Regions from separate parts of the Nostoc sp. DedSLP04 genome, predicted to be linked through region 3. Evidence: riboswitches for the same ligand, from Rfam matches in the RefSeq annotation. Region 3 holds a riboswitch; each other region holds the start of a gene.

Region 1 (7,279 bases), on a different contig from region 3:
CACAAGTTAAGATTTTCCAAGGTTTTTCACTATTCCTTTTACCTGGATTATTAGCAATCTCAACAACCTTAATCAGTTGCTCAGTCCAAACCCCAAATTCAGCAAATCAAACCATTGGCTTGAAAACCAAAGTTGTCCGAATGGGGTATCAAAGTTTTGGGGATATTTTCAGACTTAAAGGATTGATCGAGAAACGTCTCAAGCCTTTAGGTATTTCCGTGGAATGGGCGCAATTTGCCGCCGGGCCACAACTGATGGAAGCGATGAATGTGGGCAGGGTTGATATTGGCTCTGTAGGCGAGACTCCCCCGATATTTGCCCAAGCGGCTGGCACATCTTTAGTTTATATTGCTAGTAATAAACCCAGTACCGGGAAAGGAAGCGGAATTATCGTTCAAAAGAATTCACCGATTCGGACTTTAGCCGATCTCAAAGGTAAAAAAGTAGTTTTTCAAAAGGGTTCTGCTTCCCATTACTTATTAATAAAAGCTTTGGAAGAGGCTGGTTTAAAATATACTGATATTCAAGCTCTTAGCCTCCCTCCTTCAGAAGCCCGTGATGCTTTTATTCAAGGAAAAATTGATGCCTGGGTAACTTGGGACCCTTATTTAGCCGTGGCCCAAAAAAAGGCCAATGCTCGTGTTTTGAGAGATGCTAGTGGCATTTCTACTCAGGGCGGATATTACATGGCAGCGCGAAAATTTGCCACAGAAAACCCGAAATTAGTGCGATTAGTTCTTGAGGAGATAGATAACACAGGTCAATGGGCTGAAAAAAACCGAGCAGAAGTTGTAAAACTGACTATTCCTCACCTCAAAATTGATGAAGATATTTTAACAACAATGGTTGGAAGGCGAACTTACGGTATAAGACCAATTACGCCTGAAATTATGGACAAACAACAGAAGATTGCAGATTTGTTTGCCAAAGAAAAAGTGATACCTAAGCCAATTAATATTAAAGAAGCGATGCTGACTAGCGAACAATATGCAGCCATCACACCGGAAACCATTAGTCAGAAATAGCGCCAGGAGATAAGAAAATGGAAGTTTTTTGGTATTTGCCGACCCAGGGAGACGAGCGTTATTTAGGTACTACAATCGGCAGGCGACCAGCCACTTATCCCTATATGCAGCAAATCGCCCAAGCTGTTGATAAATTGGGCTATGGCGGGATGTTGATTGGTACCGGACAAAAACAAGATACTTGGATTGTCGCTACTTCATTAATTTCAGTTACGGAACGCTTGCGGTTTCTTGTAGCATTTCGTCCGGCAATTATGTCGCCTTCTTTAGCAGTTAGAATGGCTGCGACTTTTGACCAGATTTCTAATGGTCGAATTATTCTGAATGTTGTTACTGGCGGCGACACAAAAGAACTTGCAAAAGATGGGATTTTCTTAGATCACGATCAGCGTTATGAACTTACAGATGAGTTTTTGACAATTTGGCGATCGCTGATGCAAGGTGAAGAACTAACCTATAGTGGTCGCCATTTGCAAGTTCAAGGCGCAAAACTCCAATTTCCTCCCGTACAAAAGCCTTATCCCACCTTATATTTTGGCGGTTCTTCAGATGCGGCGCTCCAAGTTGCAGCAAAACATATTGATGTATATTTAACTTGGGGTGAACCACCAGATCGAGTTGCCGAAAAGATTACAAAAGTACGGCGATTAGCAGCAGAACAAGGTAGAACAGTCCGCTTTGGGATTCGGATGCACGTCATAGTCAGGGAAACTACGCAAAAAGCTTGGGATGCGGCTAATGAACTGATTCAGTATGTCGATGATGAAACCATAGCAGCCGCACATCGGCGGTTTGCTGAGTCGGAATCAGAAGGACAACGCCGTATGGCCCAACTGCATAAAGGTAATCGCAAAAACCTAGAAATTAGCCCCAACTTATGGGCAGGTGTTGGCTTAGTGCGTGGAGGTGCTGGGACTGCCTTGGTAGGAGATCCAGACACAGTTGCAGCGCGAATGCTAGAATATGCCGATTTAGGAATTGATACCTTTGTTTTCTCAGGGTATCCCCATCTCGAAGAAGCTTATCGAGTTGCAGAATTATTATTTCCCAGGTTGCCGTTACAAACTCCAGCGATCGCATTACCGCAGCAGGTTGCAAGTACATTCAGTGAATTTGTTACCAAAACAGATTTACTCAAACCCCAGCCAGTGTAAGCAATTCAAAATCCAAAAACTAACGTGATTTAACTCATAACACCCTAGTACAACATTGCATAAATTCGGCAAAACTCTGCGTTCCTCTGCGCTACGCCAGTTGCTACAACGCGGGGAACCCGCGCAACGCACTGGCTTAACTTTGCGTGCCTCTGCATTTAAAAACACAACGATTTTACAAAAAAAAGCATGAGTACGAAAAAACCTCAACTTAGATTAGGTGCATTCTTGCCCAGCACTGGTCATCACGTAGCGTCATGGCGACACCCCGAAGCCCAAGCTAATGCTGGTTTGAACTTTCAGCATTATAAAAAGCTGGCACAGACGGCAGAACGCGGCAAATTTGACATGATCTTCTTTGCAGATGGTGTGGCTGTGCGCGATCGCAATCAAAGCGCCGACCTTTTGAGCCGGAATGGCAAACTCGTCCACTTTGAACCTCTTACCCTGTTGTCGGCTTTATCTGTAGTAACGGAAAACATCGGTTTGACGGCCACAGTATCGACCACCTACAACGAGCCTTATCACCTCGCCCGCAAATTTGCATCATTAGATTATCTCAGTGGTGGCCGTGCCGGTTGGAATCTCGTAACTTCTGCTACCGAAGCTGAAGCGTTGAATTTCAATCGGGAAAAGCACATGGAGCATACCCTACGTTATCAGCGTGCCAAAGAGTTTGTGGATGTAGTCACGAAACTCTGGGATAGTTGGGAGGACGACGCCTTCTTACATGATAAGGAATCGGGTATTTACTTCGATCCAAATAAACTGCACGTTCCCAACCACAAAGGCGAGCATTTTTCAGTACGCGGCCCGCTGAATGTGGCGCGTCCCATCCAAGGTTATCCGGTGATCATTCAAGCTGGATCTTCCGAGGATGGTAAGGAGCTAGCTGCACAAACGGCGGAGGTAATTTTCACTGCCCAACAGACCTTGGCAGAAGCTCAGGCATTTTATACAGATGTGAAGGGGAGACTGGCTCAATACGGGCGCTCACCTGACCATCTTAAGATTATGCCAGGTGTATTCCCAGTTATCGGCAAAACTGAGCAAGAAGCTAAGGACAAATTCGATCGAATTCAGGAGTTGATCGATCCGGTGGTCGGCTTAAATTTGCTTGGCTCAATGATCGGTGGATTTGACCTATCTGGCTATCCATTGGACGGGCCGTTGCCGGAGCTACCAGAGACTAACGGGGGTAAAAGCCGTCAGCAACTTCTGATTGACCTAGCTAACAGAGAGAATTTAACGATTCGACAGCTGTATTTGTCGATAGCTGGAGCGCGTGGGCATCGTCAGATTTTAGGCACACCAGAACAAATTGCCGATCAGCTAGAAGATTGGTTTGTCAATGGTGGGGCAGATGGCTTTAATATTATGCCGCCCTGGTTGCCCGGAGGATTGGATGAGTTTGTAGACTTGGTAATTCCTGAATTGCAACGTCGCGGTCTGTTCCGTACAGAGTATGAAGCAGGAACCCTGCGCGAAAATCTTGGTTTACCTCGTCCGGTAAATCAGTTTAGCAAAGTTGCTACTCGTGAAGCGGCGATCGCCTAACTTTTTCTAAAGCAAGTTTTGCAGCAAAAAGGCTCAAGCATTCCTGCCTGAGCCATAACTAAATTCAATTTATAGATTAGCTTCAAGAACTATATCTTTCGATCGGTAGTGGATCAGCTCAGTTAAAATTTATCACCATAGTAATGTAAGATAATTATCTGGATGATGTCTGGTTGATATCTATAACCTCAACAAAGTCTAAATTACTAAAGCTGAGAGTTGGGAAACTCCGGTGAAATTCCGGGACTGTGCCGCAGCTGTGATGGGATGACCCAAGTCAGAATGCCAACTCTCAGGATGTCCTCAAGACACACTCACCGTCTACTCCCTGCGTTGCACGGGGAAGGAGTTCTAAGTTTGGTTTCTAGATTTGCCACTTGTCCTGGCTTGTTTTATGCTACTCCTGCCGCAGATGGTATATTATCTCGCGTTAGAATACCAGGTGGAATTATTAGTAGTCAGCAGTGCCGTGCGATCGCAGATATAGCAGAACAGCACGGTGGCGGCTATCTAGATGTGACTAATCGAGCTAACCTACAAGTTCGTGAAATCCGCACCGGGATAAATGCTGAGGTTCTGAAATATCTACAAAATATGGGATTGGGTTCTGACAATACTGTTGTAGACCAAATCCGCAATATTATGACCAGTCCAACTGCTGGTATCGATCCCCAAGAATTAATCGACACTCGCCCTTTTGTCCAAGGTTGGGATGATTATATTGCTGCACATCCGGCGCTTTCGGGACTGTCGGCAAAATTTAGCGTTTGCTTGGATGGTGGTGGGATAATTCAGGTGTGCGATCGCTTGAATGATATCGCCTTTGTAGCTGTCTTACTTAACGATAATGTTTACTTTCGTCTCTATCTCAGTGTTGGTGAGAAGGGTCAACCGCCCAGCGATACGGGAATTTTGTTATCACCAGAAGACTGTTTGCCCGTCTTAGCAGCTTTAGCGGATGTCTATCTAGCTTATAGTCATACTACGAGTAAGCGGCGGCTACGTTTGAGAGAGTTATTGAATACTTTGGGTTGTGAAAATTATCTCCAAGAAGTTGAGCAGCGTTTACCTTTTTCTTTTTTGTACAGTGAAATAAGAAAAGATTTATTCCCCCAGCAAGGCAAGCTACGGTGTACACACAAGTCTGAAACAGTTCACTCATCTGAGTTTAAGCCTAAGTTTTACCCCTCCCTAACCCTCCCCTTGGAAAGGGGAGGTAACTGTATTTCTAGTTTCCCCCCAATACACGGGGGGATTAAGGGGGGTAATTCGATGTGTGTGTACACTGTAGAGGAAGGCAAAGAAGAAAAATATCAGCATATTGGCATTCATCCCCAACGTCAGCAAGGCTTATTTTACATTGGTGTTGTCTTGCCCCTTGGGCGATTGGAAAGTAGACAGATACGCGGTTTAGCAGATTTAGCAGCAAAATACGGTAGTGGAACTCTCAGGCTAACCCCTTGGCAAAATTTGCTCCTGACAGATATTCCTCAACGATGGGTTGCTGATGTCCAAAGTGAAATTGCTTTATTAGGATTAGATTGCTCTGCAACCAATATCAAGGGCGGATTAGTTGCCTGTTCAGGAAAAAAAGGTTGCGCCGCTTCTGCCACAGACACTAAAAGTCATGCGTTGGCATTGGCAGAGTATCTTAAAACTCGCGTTACTCTCGATTATCCAGTTAATATCCACTTCACTGGCTGCGAAAAATCTTGTGCCCAGCACAGCAAAAGTGATATCACTCTCCTCGGTGTCAGCATTGAAGCTGAAAATAGAACTGTGGAAGGCTATCACGTTTATGTTGGTGACAGCAATCAGAAATTCGGACGCGAACTATATCAATATGTAAATTTTGCTGAATTACCTACATTAATAGAGCGGATGCTATATGTATATAAAATTCAACGCCTAAATTCTGATGAGTCCTTTGGAGAATTTGCTAATCGATATCCAATAGCACAATTACAGCAGTTATTTAATAAATATTTAGAAAATGGAACCACAGATAAATACAGATGATTGATTCCTCCCTTTCTCTGACTCTGTGTTCTCTGCGGTTAATTAAATTAGGTATTCTTCTATTAAAAAAGAAGTATCTATACTAACTAACAAATCAATCCAAAATTTAAAATCTAAAATCCCAAATTGAATGCCCGACTATATCCGAGATGCCAACGAAATTTACCGTAATTCCTTCGCAATCATTCGGTCAGAAGCGAACCTAGATGTGCTGCCACCAGATGTAGCAAAAGTTGCTGTGCGTCTAATTCATGCCTGTGGAATGACGGATATTGTCACAGACTTGGGATATTCACCAACAGCAGTGCAATCCGCAAGAGCAGCACTGGCCGCAGGAGCGCCAATACTGTGCGATTGCCGAATGGTTGCTGATGGCGTTACCAGACGGCGGTTGTCTGCAAACAATCAAGTTATCTGTACCCTCAACGAGCCAGAAGTGCCAGAACTTTCCCAGCGTATGGGTACTACAAGGTCGGCGGCAGCTATAGAATTATGGCGATCGCACCTGGAAGGCTCAGTAATTGCAATTGGGAATGCGCCCACAGCCCTGTTCCGACTGTTAGAAATACTCGATGCAGGAGTGCCCAAACCTGCGATTATCTTGGGCTTTCCAGTGGGCTTTGTCGGTGCAGCCGAATCAAAAGCCGCACTGGCAGCAGATAGCAGGAATGTACCATTTTTAACCTTACACGGTCGGCGCGGTGGAAGTGCGATCGCGGCAGCAGCAGTTAACGCCCTGGCAACGGAGGAAGAATGAATATGCAACCTAAAGGTCGTCTTTATGGAATTGGTGTCGGCCCGGGCGATCCCGAACTATTGACCCTCAAAGCGCTGCGGTTACTACGTGCGGCTCCTGTAGTAGCTTATCAATCAGCCACAGATAAAGAAAGTATCGCTAGAGCGATCGTGGCGCAGTATCTTCCTGGCAATCAAATCGAGGTACTATTTCACCTCCCCCGCGCTTTGGAACCAGAAAAGGCAAAATCTATTTATGACCAGGAAATTGAACCAATTGCCGAGCATCTAGCAGCAGGTCGAGATGTCGTGGTACTGTGCGAGGGCGATCCATTTTTCTATGGTTCATTTATGTACCTGTTCACGCGGTTATGCGACCAATACGAAACAGAAGTTGTCCCCGGAGTTTCCTCGCTGATGACTTGTCCGGTAGCCTTGGGTGTACCTTTCACCTACTACAATGATATTCTCACAGTCTTACCCGCCCCGTTGCCAGCAGAAGAACTGACTACACATCTGCTAATGACTGATGCCGCCGCAATTATGAAACTAGGTCGTCACTTTACCAAAGTACGAGATATCCTGCATAAATTAGGGCTAGCGTCACGAGCAAGATATATTGAGCGGGCATCAACATCACAGCAACGTATCATCCCCCTAGATGAAGTCGATCCAGCCGAGGTACCCTATTTCTCAATGATTGTGATTCCCACCAAGAATCGACTATAGACTGACCTTTTCTTTTTAGTTAAGGTATTCTTTAACTGATGATTAAGACTTGACCATAAA
Region 2 (7,279 bases), on a different contig from region 3:
GTGAATTGCGAATACCATGTTGTTTGATATCCTGACTCAATTTTGCGAAACGTTCTGGAAGAAGAGCGTGTTGCAAAAACCATTCCACAGATTTTGCTCCGATTAAATGTCCTTTGCTCCATTCACTACCCCCAAAAGCAGGATACGCACCCCGTTCCTTCGCTAATTCCATCGATGCTGCGGTGCAATAGTAACCGATGTCTTCAAATAAATCGCTGATTTTCTGAAGATGGGTATAAGTGAGACGACGTTTTGCTAACCAGTCGGCTAATCCCATACAGCCTACCCCAATTGTGCGATATTTGGCGTTATGAGTGGCACTGGCAGCAAAGGGTGCTGAGGTGAGTTCAATAGTGTTATCTAGTATACGTACTGAAATCTGACAAATCTCTGCTCGCTGCTCATCCTCTAAATTTGCGAGATTAATACTTACGAGATTACACGTATGACTCTCCTCTCCAGGTTTCACATTTGACCACGATTCTTGGCACAGATTTCCACCTGGAATATAGCCCTCATGCTGATTGGGATTAGCTCGGTTCGCGGTATCTTTAAACCATAGGTAAGGCATCCCGGTTTCTAACTGGGTTCGCATCACCTGTTTGAGTAAAAGACGAGCATTCACCCGTTTGTAAAGTGTAATCTCACTTTCTAAACTGGCTTCGATTTGAAGATAAGCCTTTTCAAATTCTTCACCCCAAACTTTTGCCAATTCAATGCCTAAACGAGTTCGTACCTCATAAGGATCAACTAACGTCCATTCTTCATCTGCTGCTACTCGCCGCATAAATTCGTCAGTGACAACCAGTTGCGGGAACACGTCATAAGCTTTGCGTCGCCCGTCCCCATTCTCTGTTTGCATTTCCAAAAATTCGGGCAAGTCCAAATGCCAAATATCCAGACTGACAGTGACAGCACCTGCTCTGCGTCCACCTTGATTAACTGCGATTGCTGTATCATTCAACAACTTAATCCAGGGAACCACGCCACCAGAGGCATTCTTCTTCCCCATCACCCAACTGCCAGTAGCCCGAATGCGAGACAGATTTACGCCCACACCGCCACCATTTTTGGAAATCCGAGCCGCATCATGAATACCATCAAAAATGCTTTCTAAATTGTCGTCCATCGCCGTAATGAAACAACTGGCTAGCGAACCATTAGGAATCCGCAAGTTCGCTAAAATGGGGGTTGCTAAGGATATTTGACGACGGGCGATCGCTTCATAAAATTGCTTTGCCCAGGTTAATCGAAACTCTTGTGTTTCCACGGAGGCAATCAATAACGCACAAGTTAAAAATGCTTCCTGTGGTAGCTCATTCGCCAAAAGATATCGCTTCGTCAGTAATACTGCTCCGGCATAATCATAGTCGGCATCCCAGTCAGGATTGATCCAAGTGTTGGCAATTTCTAATTCTGCGTCCGTGTAGATTAAGATGCGGCGATCGTATTCTCCTGACAAAACTTTGGAATGTACAGTCCGAGCATAATAACCGTACTGATAACCACGGCTAACTGTTATTTCTTTCCACAAACTCCAAATGTGTAATCGCCCTGCTACATAGCGCCAATCAGGTTCTTCAGGACTACACAAATCCAAAGCACAGCGAATTAAATTATCTTGAATTTCTCTTGTGGTAATTCCAGAACGCAATCGGGTTGTCAGATGTGCTTCTAGAGCAATAGAATTTGCTGAAAGTCCGCAACAAGCCCAATTAACCACTGTGCGAATTTTATTAATTTCTAACGCTGTTGTCGAACCATCGCGACAAACAACATAGATATCCGTTGTGGAGTCCTCAAAAAGTGTGGATGAAGCTTGCATACAAGATGTGTTGATGAATTGTAGAAAAATAATTGCAAAAATGAAAAATAATTGTTAACTAGGTTTGGTAAAAAAACATTTTCTATGTTGTTTGATTTGCTGACAACCAGTTAAGTAAATCTTCAATAGCTGTAAAATCCAATAAAGCTTCACCAAGTGATTCTAATTGCTCTAAAGAAAGAGTTTGAATGCGCTCCCGAACCTCTTGAGGTAACTCCCCTACCTGTTTTTGTAGTTGCTGTATTACAAGAGTTTGTCCTTGTTCCTGCTTTCCTTCTTCCTTCCCACGCTCGTAGCCAATGCGTTCGCCTGTGGTAATGTAGCTCATAGTCCGCTCCTGTTCAAATTGCTTAAACTCTTGCCAAAATTCTGCTTCCAAGGCTTTTGGTAAAATCATAACCCAATCAATAAATCGGTATAGGTTACGAATGTCCCTTTCCTGTAATCCTAATTCATACAATCGGCGAATTAAGCTAAATTTCCAAGTTTTACGTTCTCCTGGCTTTTTACTTGTTTGCTGTGTTTTCAAATGCGCCATGACTACGGTTGTAAATGGATTGTCACTGGCTTCTAATTCTGCCCAATTATTTTGATAATCTAATAGCTTGACGATGCCAAATTCAAAGTTAAGCCTGGTATCGGGGTAATTATAACTATATTGATTTGGTCGCCATGTCAGGTCAGTATCGCACAAAATCGCCAAACTAATGGCAGGTTTGGCAAATCTATCAAAAATTCGTAGGTTGTAGGAAAACATTCTTTCTGCAAAAATGTCTTCTGATTTTGCCTGAATTTCTACATGGATTAATAGCCAAATTTCTTTATCCTTGAATTTGCCATACTTTGACTAATTTATCTGCATATCGCCTACCAAGTTCTCCTTCACGAGCTATTTGCTGAAATTCCTTATCGAGAAATTCGTGGGGACGTTCCCAATTAATTAATGCTGCTGTTTGGGGGAAGAAAAATTGCATTCCTTGGGGGAAGTAAGCTTCTAAAATTTCTTTCCACGGACTATCATTATTTGCTCTTTCAAGTTCCTCAGTCATCAGTTGATTGGTAGATGGTGGACTGACAAATAAAAAATTTCGGACTTACGCCCAATTTGCTAACTTTTCTCTTTTTAGGCTTCGCCAACGAGAAAGCGGTTCGGTATGAGTTTCGCGAACGATAAATTAAGCTTTTTAACAATTTTTACGTAAGTCCTGAAAATGGTCTGTGGGACAATGCCAGCGCTATGTCAGCAAACGCTGGCAACCCGAAAAAGTTTGTTAGGTTGAAAAATTTCTATAAGAATTGCCCACTAAAAATCCAGAGCAAGTTTTGGTAAAGAATGAGACTTGCCCCGATTAATGACGAATGCCAGTATAGATCGACCATTGATTTTTATGCAAGCAAATCACAGTTGTGTTAGTATTCAGATGAATCTCGGTTCTAGTGGGGAACAGCCACTAGAGGAAAGGGGGAAAGTCCGGTGTAAATCCGGCGCTGTCCCGCAGCTGTAATCAAGGCTATGCAAGCCTTGTGAGTCAGAATGCCCGCCGAAGGTGACTTATAAATTTTGTACATCTGCGAGGCACAGATAAGTATTTTTATGAAGATTTCTACAACTACTCAGCTTTACGTTCTTATAGCCCCACATATCAAGACGCTACAGATTACGACTTTCTATGAGAGGGTAAGCGATTAATTTCCGATACAAGTTGTGTCTTTATATGCAGCGATCGCTATCAGCCACTCCCGATGAGAGTATCGCTTGAAATATAGTCACAGCAACAAAAAAACTCTGTATTAACTAACAGATAGAAGTTGTTCAAAACAGGTAAGAAATGGCGTGTATGACGTACATACCCCTGTGACAATACTGAACAAATACTTTCCCAATCACGCATAGAAATTGCTAAGTTACTAAATTCTTACTCGGTTAATTATCATGCCGAAATTCTATCTTCACCGAACTGGGAAGATTCCTACTGCTATTCATCCCTTTGTCAAACAAACGGCTCTCCCTCAAGGCAAATACAAGCCCAGTCTACTGCAAGGGAAAATTATTCAAGATGTTCAAAACATTGCAATGTCGATGTATCGGATGATTTATATTGCGATTGCCGACCTTGGGCGGTTAAGATATCGCGCGTCTAATTCGGGACGAGCAGCAATGAGCAAACCGTTAGATCGACTCAAATAGGTGTACAGGAGCGTTCAAAAAAATGTCAACTTTATTATATTTTATAATTGGTTTTTTTGTGCTTTTAGTGATTGGAATTGCGGCTTATCTCCTGACTGCCCGCAAGTATCAATCCTCAACCACAGTCGCCAATTCCTACGATCAATGGACACTTGACGGCATTGTAGAGTTTTATTGGGGGGAACACATTCACCTCGGTCACTACGGTTCGCCACCGCGAAGTAAGGATTTTTTAGCTGCTAAATCTGATTTTGTCCATGAAATGGTGAAATGGGGTGGAATAAAAAAATTACCTCCTGGTACTACTGTCTTAGATGTTGGCTGTGGGATTGGGGGTAGCAGCCGGATTTTAGCGCGGGATTATGGGTTTGCTGTCACAGGGATTACGATTAGCCCACAGCAGGTAAAGCGTGCCCAGGAGTTAACACCCCTTGGGCTAAACGTCCAGTTTGCGGTCGATGATGCAATGGCATTGTCGTTTACAGATGCCAGTTTTGATGTAGTCTGGTCGATTGAAGCAGGCCCCCACATGCCAGATAAAACCGTTTTTGCCAGAGAATTAATGCGGGTGCTAAAGCCTGGTGGAGTGTTGGTTGTAGCTGACTGGAATCAGAGGGATGACCGCCAAAAGCCGCTAAATTTTTGGGAGAAATCAGTAATGCGGCAACTGATCGAGCAGTGGTCTCATCCAGCTTTTTCCAGTATTGAAGGCTTTTCTGAGCTTTTGGCGGGGACAGAATTAGTTGATGGGGAGGTAATTACGGCAGACTGGACTCAAGAAACCCTTCCTTCTTGGTTCGATTCGATTTGGCAAGGAGTGGCTCGACCAGAGGGATTGGTGCGTTTTGGACTGTCTGGTTTTGTCAAGTCTGTGCGCGAAGTACCGACGCTTTTACTAATGCGTTTGGCGTTTGGTGCAGGGTTGTGTCGATTTGGAATGTTCCGCGCTGTGCGGGCAAACTCACGCACAGAATTGATGGACAGAAACTTTGCCAACCAAAATCCCTCAAGCTTGATTAGGTAGTGATCGCAATTAGTGATGAATATTTGGATTTTAACGCTGGCAACATTGCATGATATCTGCGGTTAAAACTTTTTTCTTGCGATCGCAAGATTAATCAACAAACGACACACTTTATATGCAAAAAATTCCCGTCACAGTAATTACAGGATTTCTCGGCGCAGGAAAAACGACGTTAATTCGCCATTTACTGCAAAACAATGAGGGACGACGCATTGCTGTTTTGGTAAATGAATTTGGGGAAATCGGAATTGATGGCGAACTTTTGCGTGATTGCCGAGTTTGTGACGATGAAGAAGATTCCAACAGTAATATTGTTGAACTCACCAACGGTTGTCTGTGCTGTACGGTGCAAGAGGAATTCCTCCCCGCGATGCAAGAATTACTTCAACGACGCGATCGCCTTGACTGTATGTTAATTGAAACCTCTGGACTAGCACTACCAAAACCATTAGTGCAAGCATTTCGCTGGCCGGAGATTCGCACAGGCGCTACAGTGGACAGCGTAATTACTGTGGTGGACTGTGAAGCTTTAGCAACTAATCAATATGTAGGCGATTTAGCAGCCCTCTTAGCACAACGACAAGCCGACTCTAGCCTAGAACACGAAACACCTATTGAGGAACTGTTTGAAGATCAGCTGGCTTGTGCTGATCTAGTATTGCTGACTAAGAGCGATCGCGTTGATGAAAAAACGCAAGTTAGGGTGCAAGAATGGCTAAAGCAGAACTTATCCCCTGGTGTAAAAGTCATTCCTTGTCAGGATGGTAAAATCAGTGGCGATGTGTTGCTTGGTTTCAACGCTGCGGTAGAAGACAACTTAGATAGTCGTCCCAGTCACCACGACAACGAAGCTGAACACGAACATGATGAAGGGATTAATGCAGTACAACTACTTTTAGACCAAGCATTTGAGCCGTCTGTCTTAGTCAAACGCTTGCAAACATTGGTGCAACAGCAAGAAATTTATCGAATTAAGGGATTTGTAGCAGTTCCGAACAAAGCCATGCGTCTAGTATTACAGGGTGTCGGTAATCGATTTGACTATTTTTACGATCGGACTTGGCAACCCCACGAACCCCGTCAAACGCGATTAGTGTTGATTGGACGAGAGCTTGAGCAGGTTCGCATTGAATCATTGGTGTTGGGGGAGGAAGTCAATGCGACCATCCAATAGTGTTTGGCAAGGAAATTTTGGCTACTGGCAAAACAACTTTATCCATAATAATCTCCTGGTAATCGGTTACACAGGATGGAAAGGATTTCAGTCATTTGGGCGGGGAGTTGTTATTTGTGATGTGGATACTAAAGTTACTCACCCTACAAATACAAGTCTTGATATAGTTCCCTTCACCCTGCAATTTCTACCCTCCGATTTGATTGGGTTTTACTTACGTTCGTTTCAAGATTGCGGATTTATATCACAATCAATCTGCTCATCGATGATTTCATCAATTTCCCCCGCGATCGCAACATACAATCCCTATCAAGATATTCTTCTGGTGCTAAAGGCTGAACCTCAGATTGAGGTTAATTTTTTACACCAACTAAAAATTACTCCACCCGATTGCTACGAACAAGTTTGCAAGCGATGGTCAGAATTTAAACCAAGCTTAATGCCCTAATACTTACTTTAGTCCTCAATGCTCAAGCCAAAATCAAGCAATATTCCCAAAGCAACTCGCTACCAAAATGCAGCGATAGATTATTACATGGGACTCACAAATTCCGACTATCTCCATTACGGGTATTGGGAACCACTACCTACTCATGGTGAAGAATTAACTCTAACTCGTCTGCGTGTGGCGCAGGAAAGCTATGCAGCCAAACTTTTGAGTTTTATCCCACAAGGGATAAAAACTGTGCTTGACGTAGGCTGCGGGATTGGTGGTAATGCAGCATATTTGTGCTCACGCGGTTTCAGTGTTGAGGGATTAGCACCCGACGCACTCCAGCAAGAGAGATTTATTCAAAATACCAACGGTCAAGTACCTTTTTACTTAACGAGATTTGAAGATTTTCACAAATCATACTCCTACGACTTAATTCTGTTCAGTGAAAGCAGCCAATATATTGCTGCTCTCGATTTAGCTCAAGGTGCGGCTCGTTTATTAAGTAATGGTGGCTACCTGCTGCTTGCAGACATGATGCGTTTCGATGCCGAATACCAAGAAGGTATTTTTTCTAATTGTCATATCGCCAGTGAGCTTCAAACCGCGTTGATACAGACTGGATTCAAGTTAAT
Region 3 (7,279 bases):
TTGGTGGAAGCGGTATGTTGGTTGGTGGTCTGGTGATGAGCGTTTGGGGCGGCCCCAAGAACCGTATCCTTGGTGTGTTTGGTTTTACCCTATCAGGTGCATTGTCCATAATACTTGCGGGGCTTAGACCTTCTGTTCCGGTCTTCTTTGCAGCTGCTTTCATCTACTATTTTGGGGTGTCCATGATTAATGGCTGTGACCAAGCCATTTGGCAGAGCAAAGTCGCACCTGCTGTTCAAGGACGTGTGTTTGCCGTGCGAAGTATGCTTGCTTTGGTATCACTACCGCTTGCCTATCTAATTGCAGGGCCTTTAGCCGATGGAGTTTTTGAGCCATTACTTGCTCCTAGAGGGTTATTAGCCGGAAGCATTGGCAAGCTTATTGGTGTCGGTCGAGGATATGGTATTGCTTTGTTGTTTATTGTCGTCGGAATCTTGACTATAATAGCGATCGCTTTTGGCTATCTATATCAACCTCTACGGCGGCTGAACCATCAACTGCCAGATGCAATTGCTGATGAGGCTCTCCTATAAAAGCATCGGTGAGAGATTAAGATAATATTGCTTTTGTCAATTAGAAATTATGCTGAAAATTTAGAAAAAGCAAAAGTATTAAATTAATTATTATACTGAATTTTGGGGATTTCAATTATTCTCTTATTACTATCAACATGAAATAGAGAATCACTAGAAGTATTCATGACTGCATCGTAGCGCTGGCGATCGCTTAGATCCTGGTTCCACTTATCAAGAAGATAACGAGCCGTGGCTGGTATTACATAACGTAGTAATTCTCCTGTTTTCTTATTCTTAATCACAACAACCGCAAAGTTACTTGCGTCGCTTTTAGAGGGTATGACCCGTAGTGAGTTTTGCCCCGGCGTAGCAACTGTAGCAATCATAATGCCATCCGCAACGCAAGGACATGGCGCATTAGCACCATCAAAGTAAGTAACATCCAATTCGCGTGATTTAGCATCAAGACGCTTCATTGCATCTAATCCTATACGGATTCCTAAAGCAATATAACTACCAAAACCTCCATGTATGCGCTTTCCGAGAGTGACCCATTCTTCTGGAGTTTGGGCAAGAGCCGGTACAGACTGAACTAAAAAACACAAACAAATTAGTAAGGATATAAGTCGCTCAAGTTTGTTAGGCATCACTATACTTTGCCAAAATAGCTACTATACAACTGTAATCAACTTGAATGAACAATCTCTAAAACCCTAACCATTTGCTAATAGCATCCAATTAGCAATAACTTCACTGCGTAGCAAACCTAAATCTAGGGAAAAAAGCGATCTAACACTGTCTTTAATGCTTCAATCTCAGTTTTAATATCTCCCTCTTGGGTAGTTCGAGCAACGGATTCCTTGAGATATTCATGTAAAATAATTCGACCAACTTGCTGAACTGCTCCTCGAACAGCAGCTATTTGAACCAATACATCCGGACAAGGACGACTGGCTTCAACCATATTCTTGACACCCCGAATATGTCCTTCAATACGGGACAATCGCTTCACCAAATCATTTAGAGATGCTTCACTGTAATTATGCTTTATATTAGATGAGTTTTCTTGATGAGAATCCATATAGCTATTTTTGGTTTTTGATGGGTTTGGAATTGATTAAGTAACAATTTACTACTAGCTGAAATCTAAATTACTGCTAAAAAATCTTGTTGGGTAGCAATTTCATATGACTGATTCAAACAAATTCACGCTCGTGGAGATGGACTGACAGGTGCATGTTCCAGCTGACAGTAAGGGCGGCTATAGCATAATGGTGACTCTAAAGCGTGCCTAACCAAGAACTCTGGATTGCTCATTACTTGTTCAGTTGCGCCATCGTACACAACTTGACCTTGACTGAGAACAACAGTGCGATCGCACAAATCCAAAGCTAAATCTAAATCATGCGTTGCAATCAGTTGTGTCAGAGGTAAACTGTGCAGCAGTTCGATTAATTGACGGCGAGAACGAGGATCTAATTGAGCCGAGGGTTCATCAAATACTAATATCTGCGGGTTCATGGCTAAAACTCCGGCGATCGCAATCCGTTTCTTTTCACCTCCAGATAAATTACCTGTATAGCGTTGCCCATACCATTGGGGATCGATATCAACTGCTGCCATTGCTTGCAGAACTCGCTGTTGTAATTCTTCACCTTGCACACCCATATTCATCGGGCCAAAAGCAACATCTTCCCAAACTGTTGTCATGAATAACTGATTATCAGGATTCTGGAACACCAAGCCGACAAAATTCCGAATGTTTCGCAAATTCTCAACAGTTAATGGCCATTGACCAATCGTTATCTGTCCCGACCCAGGCATGATAATTCCATTGAGATGTAACAGCAAGGTGGATTTTCCCGAACCATTAGCTCCGATTAATGCTACTCGCTCAGTTGCTTTGATAGACAAATTAATATCTCTCAAAGCCTGAGTTCCGTCAGGATAGATATAGCTAAGATTTTGAATTGATATTGGATTATGGTGCATTGAGACAATACGAACAAATATTATTTCCGCCAGTAAATAGCCTGACCTAGTAGTACCAAAATTACAGTCAAACTCAAAGCTACAAAATCTCGCTGTCCCCCTGACGAAACTTTTTCCATCATCGGTGGTACTCCTTGATAACCTCGTGATAGCATCGCCTGATAAACCAGATTTCCCCGGTCATAAGTGCGGATAAACAACGCTCCAATCATGTTACCGACAATTAAACGTATCGAGCGATTGCTGTTCATCAGGTTTCGGGACTCGGCTGCTCGACGCATAGCGTTAAACTCGCCAATTAATATGCTGATATAGCGATACATAGATGCCAGAATTGCTACTAGTAGTGGTGGAGTTCTCAATTCAAGTAGGGCATGAAGCAGCGCCGTTACTGAAGTTGTTAAAGTCAATAAGTTCAGTATCAAAAGTGATAGCAATGCTTTAAGCGTCACACTACCCAAAATAGTCAGCCCCACTGTTGTAATCTGTAGTGGCCCCCAAGACCATAACACCTCGCCACCACCTCGAAATAAAGTACCCAACAGAACAACACCAATAAATGTGAACTCTACTGCCAAGCGTTTGAGCAGTATTGGTAAGGTGACTCGACTTAGCAAGAGTAGGCTGACTAAAGCTAATCCATAAATAGCCCAAGTCCACCAATGCCCATCTGGGGTAAGGACAGTAGCAAATACAAACAACAATGTGCATAGTATCCGGGTACGGGGAGCAAGTTTGTGCCAGGGAGTAGCCTGTTTACTATCGATATCTACTACAAATGCTCCAACGTGCAGCAGCATGATGTTAAGTTCCCACTTAAATCAGTTATCAGTTATCAAGCGTTCCAATCTCCAGCACCCAGTCCCCACTCCCTTTTACTCATCTGAGTCTGAATAGCCATCATGCTCTGTGGAAGGTGAAGTTGAACCGCGCACAACTAGTTTGCCAATCCCCCAAGCTAAACCGAAAGTTGCTAAGGTTCCGATTAAACCAGCTAAGGGAGTGGCGATCGCTTCTGGTACACCTCTGAGGGCATACTCATCAAATATGCCGTAAAAGGGTAACTTCCGAGCTGGCGTATCTTCATGTGCCTTGCTGTCAAATTTGAGGTCTTGTGAAACTCTATCGAGTCCGTCTGGATTTTTGCTAGCCAGTGGTGAAAGGAAAATTGCAATTAGCAGGGCAATACCTAAGCCAGCAATGACAAAGGCACGGTTACGCGATCGCGAGAGGTTGCTACTCATAAGCGTTCACTCCTGATTCAATAAATACCTTTAATACCGAGATAGGGGACGAGAGACAGGTGATTTCGTTTGACGGGGGGGATCGTAAAGTAGCTCAGGTCGAGTCCGCCAGATGAAACTAAGTGCTATTACAGTAATCAGCGCCTCGCCAATGCCAATGAGAACGTGCCAAGAAGCCATCGCGGTAAAAGCTACCGCCAGAGGAACTGTTCCAGAGATAGCAAGTTCCAAGGCACATACAATTGAAGCTACCACTACACTTGTCCAGGCTGCGATCGCCGCTGCAATCACTACTCCAGATAAGCGATCGCGCCCGATAGCAAATCTCACTGTGCGATAGAGATAGTAACCACCAAATGTACCGATTAATCCCATGTTAAAGATGTTGGCTCCTAACACTGTCAGTCCACCATCCTGAAACAGAACGCCCTGGACAATGAACACTGCAACCATCACTAGCGAACCAGCCCACGGCCCTAATAAAGCTCCGGCTAGTGTTCCACCCAAAAGGTGACCAGAAGTGCCCCCTGGAATTGGAAAATTAATCATCTGTGCTGCAAAGATAAATGCTGCACAAACTCCCATTAAAGGTACAGCTCGTTCTTGGTATTCTGCCTGTGCCTGCCTAATAGCTAGTGCAATTAGACCGATGGCAATTATCCAGGTGATAAGGATAACGGGTAGATTCAAAAAGCCATCCGGAATATGCATAGCTAAATGCGGCTGTATTATCCAGTACAGCCAGCCGAAGGACGAAATACCCGTGAACGCTACTGTGTCCATATTTAATAAGTGTCTTTTGCAGCCAGATTATTTAAGGGTCTAATTTTTCAGTAGACCATGTATTTTGGATCAACTTCAATCCGGTAGGGGGGCATATCAAGTGCAGTGCGATGACCTACGGTCGGTCGTAGACCATCGCCTACGGCGGGCGAAGCAGCGCCATCGGAGTAACGGCAGCAACATGAAAAAATGATGCTTACAAACGAACAATAATTGCTTTCTTTTCACAGATACGGTATCTACGACTTAATTTAGTACGGTTCGCCACACTTAATTGTTTTGTCAAGTACTTGCAAATATTATTTACATAACGTTATATTTAGTTACATAAACCAGCGAAGGAAAAAAAGACATGACTAGCAAAGGTTTCACCATCAACGAACTCGGTCAACTTGACAACTTTGCAGTTGAACCAAAGGTTTATGTAGACCAAACTCCAAGAGTTGGCTTTACCGAGTATGCTGAAAAACTCAATGGTCGTTTGGCAATGATTGGTTTTGTCTCACTCATCGCTTTTGAAGTAATCACCGGACACGGCCTGATTGGATGGCTGACTAGCTTGTAGATAATTTTGACTATTCAAAAATTACATTCAAATAGAACATTCAGTGAGGAGAGTTATGAGAACTGATTTTGACTTCCCTAAAAAGGATTTAATTGGCCCCGTTGTTTTTCGACCTGATTTCACCAACTTTGAGAAAATCAATCTCAACCAAGCTTGGTCATTGTTTTTCACCGCAGGTCAAGACGACAAAGTGCTGGGAAAAGAAATTGAATTAGGTAAGTTTTTCACTAACCTTTTAATTGCTGTGGGAGTAACGGGAATCCTTTGGGGAACTTTCTTCAGTAATTTGGGATAAGCAATTGTGTAAGCGTATTCAATTGAATAAATTCACTAGAAGTCTTGGTTATGACAACCAAGACTTCTTTAATGTCATGAAATCTTCAAATAATCGTGACTGTTAACTAAAATTTGCTCTTGTATTATTTTCCTCACCATGCTATATAATGGGTCGATTAGTCGGTTCTAGTGGGGAACAGCCACTAGAGGAAACGGGGAAAGTCCGGTGTGAATCCGGCGCTGTCCCGCAGCTGTAATGAGATTGTGTTCAAACATCCTCTCAAAGTCAGAAGACCCGCCGATGTTAACACACCTAAAAAATCTGCGAGGTACAGATGTTGCAAAATTTTCTCTACTCAGAGTTAAGACTAATATCATCCATCGTTTTTTGTATCTGCGTTAGTAAAAGTCCATAGGTAGTGGATTTTACCAAACAACAATCGCGATATCAAAAGCAAAAATATACAGCTATCAACTATACCTTGCGAAAACTCAGCATGGCTAATGTTTAAATAAAATTTATTTAAGTTGATTCAACTGTAATTAACTCGATTAAAGATTCGAGTGTTTTTGCTAGATTTTTGAATAGTTGTACGCAAAATTTCCAAAAATTTTGTAATGTTTTGAGCAAACAAAATTAGAGAGTGTGAGTAATATTTAAAGCAATTTAGTTGCATTTAAATACCCAGCTAAACGGACACTTAGCAGCAAAGTATTTCTGCTGGGTTACTACTGGTGTGAGTAGAAGTAAATACAAATTGTCTTATGTTATAAAATCGAAACAGGAGAGTACTCTGTGAAAATACACTGGTTGCTACCCAGTACAATATTAAGTATTGCCATACTCACATCTCCCGCACTTGCTGCAAAACTAGAATCTTGGCGATTTGATGGTGTCTCCAAGCAGCTGGAATTTACGACTGATGATGCTGTACAACCCCAGGCACAGTTAATTTTTAATCCCACTCGTTTGGTAATTGATTTACCTGGAACTACTTTAGGAAAACCTAGTTTTACTCAATCTGTAGGTGGTGCAATTCGTGCTATCCGCTTTGGACAATTTGACGAACAAAAGACTCGCATAGTTGTAGAACTGAATTCAGGTTACACTCTCGATCCACAACTTGTAAAATTTACATCAAGAACTGGCAATCAATGGGTAGTACAGTTACTATCGCCAGAACGGGTAGAGACAACATCATCTGCAAGTGGAATTTACAGTGTGGTGACTGATAGAAAAGTTGCACAAACGACATCGCAGACAAATATTATTGAAAATTTACTAGTCACAGGAGATGGATTTTTTATCCGCACTCATGGCAGTAATCATTCACAAATTGAGGTAAATCGCAGCGAGAATCGTAGCGTTATAGATATTAATATTAAAGGTGCAACTTTATCGCCTAGTCTGCAACAACAGCAGTCGATCAACCGATACGGTGTCAACAGCATTCAATTTACTCAACTACAAACTGCAATACCCACCGTCCGCATGACCTTACGCATAGACAAAAATAGTCCTGATTGGCGGGCAACGGTTAGTGGTAGCGACGGTATAGTACTGTTACCTGATAATGGAGTAATCAAGTCACAACAAAGCAATAATCAACCTGACTCAGTTACCCAATTACCTACTTCCCCTTCCACAATTGAGTCTGTAGAATTGGCAAGCAATGGTACACAACTGCTAATTAAAAGCGATCGCAGTTTATCAAATGTCACGAGTAACTGGGATAGACAAACAGCCCTTTACCGAATCGCTATCCCTAATGCTAAACTCGCAGGCAATATTACCGGGCCGACTCTGAATGCAAATAGTCCCGTGTTGAGAGTACGTCTACAACAGCAAGAAAGAGAAGCGGTAGTAATTTACGTTCAACCTGCGTCTAGGGTACAAATTAAGC
Region 4 (7,279 bases), on a different contig from region 3:
AATATCACTCGTTGCCATCGGAGTAACAATTTGGCTGGAACCATCTGCCATAAGTAATTTCAGCCCATTTTTTTGAATTGCCTCCAAATGAGAACCACGAGCAATCAGCGTCACTGCTTCACCTGCTAGTGCCAGTTTTGCCCCTAAATATCCACCAATTGCACCCGCGCCAACAATACAGATTTTCATTTTCTCAAAAGAATATGAGTCGTGGAAGACAGTATCTAGTACAACACGGCGTAAATAAACATACCATTGAAAAGCTCTTTAGAGCTTATTCTATAAAACTTTTGACTTTTGACTTTTGACTTCCGCCTTGCGGTACTGTACTTCGTGGTTGAATTCATCTTGGTTAGACTCAATATTTTGAAAAAATGTCGATCTGACAAATCCCAAATTATGTAGTAAGGCAATAGAACGGCGATTTTCTACATCAACGTCAACGCGAAAATCAAGATTTTGGTATGTCTCAACTAAATAATTAATCATACACTTCACGGCTTCGAGCGCATAACCTTTTCCCCAGAAATTAGGGAAAAACACATATCCAAGCATTGCACTATTATCTATAGTAATTGTTGCTTGAACATATCCAACGTAGGATTTCTCTACAAGAGACCAGACAGCCCAGTTTAACCAAATCTCCGTTCCATCTGGTGATTGACGACGTGCCAAAACCATGTAGCGATCGCGAAGCGATTGAACGCTTTGTGGCGGCACATCTTCAATAAACTTGTATATACTTGCACTCTGTAATCCATCAAAAAGCAGTTCGGCATGATATGGTTCTAGTGGTTCTAAACAGAGTCGTTGAGAGTACATTTTCATTGGCGATCTAGACCGAATACCTTGGACTAACGCATCTTCAACATCAAGCTGTGATGCAACAGTACCCGATATTGATTAACCCTCAAGCAGCTACGCTTTGCATTGCTTCTAATAGGTCTTGATGAACAGATTTTGAGGCAGCTACGATCAATCCAGGCATACTATAGTTTTGACAAGTATGCAATGGCGGTAAAGTCGAACCGTCCACAGTAGTTACAATCCAGCCAGCCTCTTTTGCAATAAAAGCAAGTGCAGCACTATCAAGAAATTTGCCCGACTTGATGATTGCTCCACTCAAGTCACCACTGAGAATACCATTGAGATTTGGAATTTGAATATCACTAGAGTAATCAGTCGCTATATCGATTACTTGATATCGATTTTTTAGTAAGGGTGCGATCGCATTCATTCCCCATCCCAATAAAATAGCAGGTTTGGCAGATGTTATATCTAATGGGGCACAGGCTTCTAAATTCATGTCTAGCGTGCCTTTAAAAGCACCTTCACCTCGAAGGGCATAAAAATAAACGTTTTGGGCAGGAGAAATGGCAATTACTGCTTCAAAGTCATCCGCATTTAGAATACTGAGAATAATTTGGTAATTAGAATGTCCATCCATATAAAACTTCGTACCATCAATCGGGTCAAGTGTTACTAAGTAATCACCTTCTGAACCGAGTTCGATAGCGCGAAAATATTTGGTATTATTAGAACTTTCATATTCTTCACCATAAAAGCGAATATCTGGAAAAGTTCCTAGTAATACTACTTCTACTAGATTTTGAATAGCCACATCTGCATCAGTAAGTGCAGCACTAAAAAAGTTATTTGCTTCTTCTTTAGCGGGAAGTGCAGCAATTTTTGGTTGTAGAAAATGGGCATAGGCTGCTGCTACTTTGAGATGGGGGAGTAAAGTCTCTAAAATTAATCTAGTAGTTGGTGTTGTGGACATTGCAGCAAACTCCTTTTAGAAATAATCTATCGTCAACAGGGCGATAGAATTCTATATCTAGACAAAATTACGGTATCATTTGGATGCAATGATACCACCGTTGCTATATTACTTTAATCTGTATGTCTCCAAGAGCCTATAGAGCGATCGCAAGTTTTATTGCAAAATAAAGGGTTTAAGACCGAACGTCAACACTTAGTACAGTATTTCATTAATTCATCGCGAATTAAATTTGACCATACCTTGCATTGTTAATACATCGGCTTGTATTGTTAAGGGAACTCCAAGAAAAAATTATCCAATATTGTGGGGTGGGCAGCGTTCGACTGAGCGCTCACGCCGAAGTCTTGCCCGCCATCTAAACGCGTAGCAAGATCCCTGTAAAGGTACAATTTTGAATTGTTATTAATGGTTTTAGGAAACTTTTTCGAGCTTCTTCTGAGTAATTTTGGATAGATTGTGGCCTTTGAGTAATGAAGGTGCGCCAACAAGAGTACCTAGAATGAGCAGGCTAAGGATAGAAGTGGGTTCAGAAACAGTGACTATGGTTGCAGAAAAACTAATAGGTAACTCACTATCTTCTAATCCTAAATTTTCAAAACCTGGTATGATTGGCGGCGCAGAAAATACCTCTAAATAACCTGGTGTCGGCAAAAAACTCGCAAAAAATGGACTAGAATAGTTTCCTCCCGAAGTGGAATATCCAAAACCATCACCTGTTAACTGCTGAGTATTAAGACTAATTAAATTATCAACATTAAAAGGTTCGTTTCCTGGGATTGGAGTTCCAGCGGGTTGCAAACCAGTAATTGTTTCACCATTTCGCGTACCAGTAATTCCAGTAATTGAGTAAAAACCCAAATCGTTTGGGGTGTCATTAGTAGTGAAAGTACCATTCGCCTCTATGCCAGTACCAGAATAATTCCAACTCCAACTTAAAGCAGAAGCAGCTGGCATTGTCCCGAAAACTAATCCAGATGTGGTGGCGAGGGCTATGGCAGATAAAGCTAGATTTTTCATGGAAGTCGTTACTGCGATCGCGGATCTTGTAGGAGGTTCCCGTGTATTATACGGAAGGAAAGATAGTATTATCAATCTTGGCTATTTCCTCAGCAGCGATCTAATAACCACGCCAAAGCGGCATCAACATTATTAACCTGCTCCCCTGGCGGTATCGCTGGACGATTCACCATCACAACCTTCACGCCCAGTTCTCGCGCGGCAATAATCTTGGGCTTTGTGGCATCGCCACCGCTATTTTTGCTGACGATGGTATCAATGTTATTTTCAATCAGAATTTTTCTTTCATTATTGAGGGTAAAAGGGCCGCGATCGCACAATACCATCCCCGGCGGTACTAAAGCATCTTCGCCAGGAGGGTCAATCATCCGCATCAAAAACCAAATTTTCTCCAAATGAGCAAAAGCGGCGAGTTCCTGTCTACCAACTGTCAAAAATACCCGCTGTGCCTGATTTTGCAGCGCGGTTGCTGCGGCTGCAACGCTGTCAACTTCAATCCAGCGATCGCCACTTTCTTTTTCCCAAGGCGGACGGATTAACATCAAACGGGGTACTGCAACTTCCGTTGCCGCATCTGCCGCATTGAAGGAAATCTGACTAGCGAAAGGATGGGTTGCATCAATTAATAAGTCGATTTGCATGACTCGCAGATAGCTAGCCAATCCAGCCGCACCCCCGAAGCCTCCAACCCGTAAATCGCCCAGTGGTACTGACGGTTCGCGGGTACGGCCAGCTAAAGAGGTGATTACTTCTAACCCTTGGATAGTCGCAACTTTGGCAGCTAGTTCTGCTGCATCGCCCGTCCCACCCAGAATCAAAACGCGCATCATTTAGATAACGGTGGAATCTTTGCTAAAATCCCCTTTTTCAGAGCTTCTGGACGCTCTGACCAAGGCAGCAAACCATCTGCTTTAGCATAGTATTGACTAGCACATTCCAGTACCGCAGAGGCACTGCCATCAACAGCTAAATCACCAAATAAATATGTTAATTTGCCTTTGGCACTAAAGGCGACTACACAAGAACGATTACAAGCACTCATGCATTCAACTTCTTGAATTGGGAATCGATCTCGTAACTCCCAATCTTGTGCCAACTGCTGAAGTTGGTGTAGAAGTTTTTCACCACCACTTTCACCTAAGCGTTTTCCATTTTGCCAAACACTGGCACAGGTTTTGCAAACAAATAAAGTATGTTCAACAACATCCAAGGGATTAGTTGGGGAAATATTTACAGTAGTAGTCATCTGTACCTCGCAGATATGTGAAACTAATAAATCGATTTCGGCGGGCATCCTGACTCACTCAACTTGAGATTTTCTTTAATCTCAAATTGGTTCACAGTTGCGGGACAGTGCCGGATTTGCACCGAACTTTCCCCGTTACCTCTGGTAGCTGACTCCCACCAGAACCGAACAACCTTATCGATCGTACACTAAAGTTATCGGAGAATACGAAACAATAGGCTTTTTGTCAACCATCAAACTGGACGGCAACCAGATAAAATACTGTGCATCTTTACTACTTGTCCAATAACTGCGATCGCAGGCGCACTATAATCCAGTTTGCTCTACCTCAACTGTATTGAAATTGACCGATAGCCTTTAATAATTTCAGGAACCTATGTCGGAATTTATATTTAATTCAGCAGAAATTGCAAAGAAGGCAATGGATAGTGTTGATCCATCACTTAGCGATAAATTTACAATGGTCATACGATTTCTTTCGGATAACCCTGCTGCGGCTTCACCGCGAAAAGGTAAAAATCAGCCTATCGTCGGGACAGAAGAATATATTATTGCCAGTGCTACAAATTTCAAAACAGGTCGTGACCCAAGAACACCCTTGCCACCTAGTACAATACCGGATGAAATGGTAAGTATCATCCTGAATAAGTATTTTGAAGTTCCGTATGAGGAATTGGGAAAAGCTGAAGAATTGCACCGTCTATCAATGGGGGCAGAGAACATTGTAGGGGATTTGCTAGAAAGGTACGTTGCGACAGTTATTGAACCGCATGGATGGATATGGTGTTCTGGTTCTATAGTTAAAGCAGTTGATTTTATATATTTTGATAACAAAAATGTCTGGCAATCGCTACAAGTAAAAAATAGAGATAATACTGAAAACTCTTCTTCTGCCGCTATCCGTAAGGGAACCCCAATTAAAAAATGGTTCCGAACTTTTTCTAAAAAAAAGGGGGACAACTGGGCTAAATTCCCCTCATTGGAAGGAAAAGAAGAGCTTTCAGAAGAAGGCTTCAGATCGTATGTTGAAAAATACCTTGCTGCTTTAAGAGAGATAAAGTCCTAACTCTTATACAGTATATGCTGTTGCTGTAAAAAGCGAACTTTGGATCGGTTTTATCTCTTCTAACGACTCACTAATTTTAGCTTCCCATAAAACATCATCGTTACCTTTATAACGTGAAAATGGGAAGTTCAAAGGGGGATGTTTTATCTTACCACTCATGTGTGCAAGGATCGCTTTGCCTATTGCTTCTCCAAAACCGACAGGTACAGCATTCCCTATCTGCCGATATTGCTCGATGAGGGAACCACATACGACCCAACTATCTGGAAATTGCTGAATACGTTTATATTCCTGAATACTTAACGGGCGCAGATGTTCTGGGTGACAGATATCCGTTGCTGGCATGGCTGGAGATGTCACTAAAGTACAGCTTGGTCTATCCCATGACAAGCGTCTAAAGAAACCAGTTTTCCCTCCACCTGAGTAATAGGATTTACCTAATGCTTCTTTCTGCAATTCTTCAGGTAGATGTTTCCAGTATTGACCCTCTTTTAACATTCTGTAATACTTTAGCCTCCCTTCTGGGAAATCGATATACTCTGCCTCACTTTGGCTTAAATCTGCAATAGATTCACGTAGGGTTATCCACCGATCAAGACCAAAATCACCACTTTCTGAATGTGTGGGGTATAAATAAGGAACTTTTTTCTTTCCACGATGGCAGATCATGACCACTCTTTCCCTAATTTGGGGGACACCATAATTTGCCGTGTTGTATAAGTTAAAACTGATACTGTAACCACCTTTACGAAGTTCATTCACAATATATTTCAAAGCACCACCTGGCATTTCTTCTCTGGATAAGGGAACACAGCCGCTTCCTCTTTCTGAGTGAGGGCGGTGCAGTAATGGTGCTGAAAGAAAACCTCTTACATTCTCGATGACGGCGTATTTTGGGCTTATTTCTAAGATAAGTTCAATGTATTTTAAGAATATATTGCCCCTCTCATCTTTGAAACCACGCCTTGCCCCTGCTGTGGAAAAAGCTTGGCAGGGTGGCCCGCCTAACATAATATCTACATCTTCTTTGGCTAGTTTGGCACGATCCAGGATATCCTGAGCAGTGTAAGACGCTATATTCCCCAAAAGTGCAATATCTGGCTTGTTTGCAACTATGGTCTGTCGGCAGTGCTTATCCACCTCACACGCAAGGGAAATTTCGATACCTGCTTTCTCAAAACCAAGATCCAGTCCCATAGCGCCTGAGAAAAAAGAAATGGCTTTAACTGCTTGGTGATGGTTTTCCTTGCTCGTCCTATCTACAGGATAATTTCCCTTGATCCGGTTAATGTAATCTTCAACTGCCTCTGGCTCCATAACCCACACTTTCCCTACCTGCTGTCCCTTGATATCCCCACTACGCAATAGAGTACGAACCCTTTGCTCAGAAATACCTATTTTTGAAGCTGCTTCCTTTGTGGACAAATAGGGAGAGTTTTTCATTTCGCACTCGAAACTTTTTTTATACCATTGTCATCATTATTAAGCGGTTATGTCAACCGCTATTAAGTATAGAGATAAGTATTTGCACCGACCGTTTGCGAGAATGATTTTATGTGCAGGTCAAATGTTGGACAACCTTCAAACCAACCATCAAACTGGACGACAATTAGACAAAATACTGTGCATATTTACTACTTGTCCAATGACTGCGATCGCAGGCGCACCAAATCCAGTTTCCTCTACTTGCGTGACTATTGTTTCTAATGTTCCAATCAATTCTTCTTGTTCTGGGCGCGTACCCCAGCGCACCAAAGCAATCGGCGTTTCTAAATTCAACCCAGCCGTAATTAATTCTTCCACAATATAAGGCAGATTGTGAATTCCCATATAAATTACAATGGTTTCGGAACCGTGAGCGATCGCACTCCAATTTACTTGCGGTCTATACTTACCCGCCGCTTCATGACCAGTTACAAATGTCACCGATGAACTATATAGCCGATGCGTCAAAGGAATACCTGCATAAGCTGCTGCTGCAATTCCCGAAGTGATACCTGGCACAACTTCCGTTGATATTCCAGCTTTGACTAATTCTTCCATCTCTTCGCCACCGCGACCAAAGATAAAGGGATCGCCACCCTTGAGCCGCACTACAATTGCACTATCCTGCGCTTTATCAATCAGCAATTGAGTTGTTTCTGACTGCAACAACGAATGTCTCCCA

Evidence for each region. A riboswitch is a leader RNA that binds a small molecule or an ion and turns the genes downstream of it on or off. The one in region 3 is predicted to bind cobalamin.
Region 1: it holds a riboswitch for cobalamin, as region 3 does, so the genes downstream of both, cobG (precorrin-3B synthase) here and RMX89_RS23425 (N-acetylmuramoyl-L-alanine amidase) in region 3, are expected to answer to the same signal.
Region 2: it holds a riboswitch for cobalamin, as region 3 does, so the genes downstream of both, RMX89_RS33005 (hypothetical protein) here and RMX89_RS23425 (N-acetylmuramoyl-L-alanine amidase) in region 3, are expected to answer to the same signal.
Region 4: it holds a riboswitch for cobalamin, as region 3 does, so the genes downstream of both, RMX89_RS21225 (DUF1636 domain-containing protein) here and RMX89_RS23425 (N-acetylmuramoyl-L-alanine amidase) in region 3, are expected to answer to the same signal.

Annotation. Positions count from the first base shown of each region.
Region 1 covers NZ_JAVRCL010000074.1:27,836-35,114, forward strand. The annotation lists gene RMX89_RS29870 (sulfonate ABC transporter substrate-binding protein) at 1-1,025, shown strand, start outside; gene ssuD (FMNH2-dependent alkanesulfonate monooxygenase) at 1,043-2,179, shown strand; gene RMX89_RS29880 (LLM class flavin-dependent oxidoreductase) at 2,369-3,736, shown strand; cobalamin riboswitch at 3,914-4,045, shown strand; gene cobG (precorrin-3B synthase) at 4,019-5,755, shown strand; gene RMX89_RS29890 (precorrin-8X methylmutase) at 5,886-6,512, shown strand; gene RMX89_RS29895 (precorrin-2 C(20)-methyltransferase) at 6,515-7,219, shown strand.
Region 2 covers NZ_JAVRCL010000102.1:6,320-13,598, reverse strand. The annotation lists gene RMX89_RS33015 (ribonucleoside-diphosphate reductase subunit alpha) at 1-1,825, opposite strand, end outside; partial or broken gene RMX89_RS33010 (DUF4351 domain-containing protein) at 1,908-2,874, opposite strand; cobalamin riboswitch at 3,238-3,386, shown strand; gene RMX89_RS33005 (hypothetical protein) at 3,759-4,013, shown strand; gene RMX89_RS33000 (methyltransferase domain-containing protein) at 4,036-5,037, shown strand; gene cobW (cobalamin biosynthesis protein CobW) at 5,153-6,211, shown strand; gene RMX89_RS32990 (hypothetical protein) at 6,195-6,659, shown strand; gene RMX89_RS32985 (class I SAM-dependent DNA methyltransferase) at 6,678-7,279, shown strand, end outside.
Region 3 covers NZ_JAVRCL010000046.1:4,778-12,056, reverse strand. The annotation lists gene RMX89_RS23470 (MFS transporter) at 1-533, shown strand, start outside; gene RMX89_RS23465 (formylmethanofuran dehydrogenase subunit E family protein) at 617-1,162, opposite strand; gene RMX89_RS23460 (metal-sensitive transcriptional regulator) at 1,288-1,596, opposite strand; gene RMX89_RS23455 (energy-coupling factor ABC transporter ATP-binding protein) at 1,722-2,507, opposite strand; gene cbiQ (cobalt ECF transporter T component CbiQ) at 2,528-3,307, opposite strand; gene RMX89_RS23445 (PDGLE domain-containing protein) at 3,383-3,751, opposite strand; gene cbiM (cobalt transporter CbiM) at 3,782-4,534, opposite strand; gene RMX89_RS23435 (high light inducible protein) at 4,887-5,099, shown strand; gene RMX89_RS23430 (hypothetical protein) at 5,155-5,394, shown strand; cobalamin riboswitch at 5,540-5,693, shown strand; gene RMX89_RS23425 (N-acetylmuramoyl-L-alanine amidase) at 6,172-7,279, shown strand, end outside.
Region 4 covers NZ_JAVRCL010000038.1:1,210-8,488, forward strand. The annotation lists gene RMX89_RS21200 (2-dehydropantoate 2-reductase) at 1-189, opposite strand, end outside; gene RMX89_RS21205 (GNAT family N-acetyltransferase) at 280-828, opposite strand; gene RMX89_RS21210 (inositol monophosphatase family protein) at 911-1,780, opposite strand; gene RMX89_RS21215 (PEP-CTERM sorting domain-containing protein) at 2,195-2,800, opposite strand; gene RMX89_RS21220 (cobalt-precorrin-6A reductase) at 2,890-3,627, opposite strand; gene RMX89_RS21225 (DUF1636 domain-containing protein) at 3,627-4,046, opposite strand; cobalamin riboswitch at 4,068-4,230, opposite strand; gene RMX89_RS21230 (SinI family restriction endonuclease) at 4,423-5,112, shown strand; gene RMX89_RS21235 (DNA cytosine methyltransferase) at 5,116-6,555, opposite strand; gene cobA (uroporphyrinogen-III C-methyltransferase) at 6,706-7,279, opposite strand, start outside.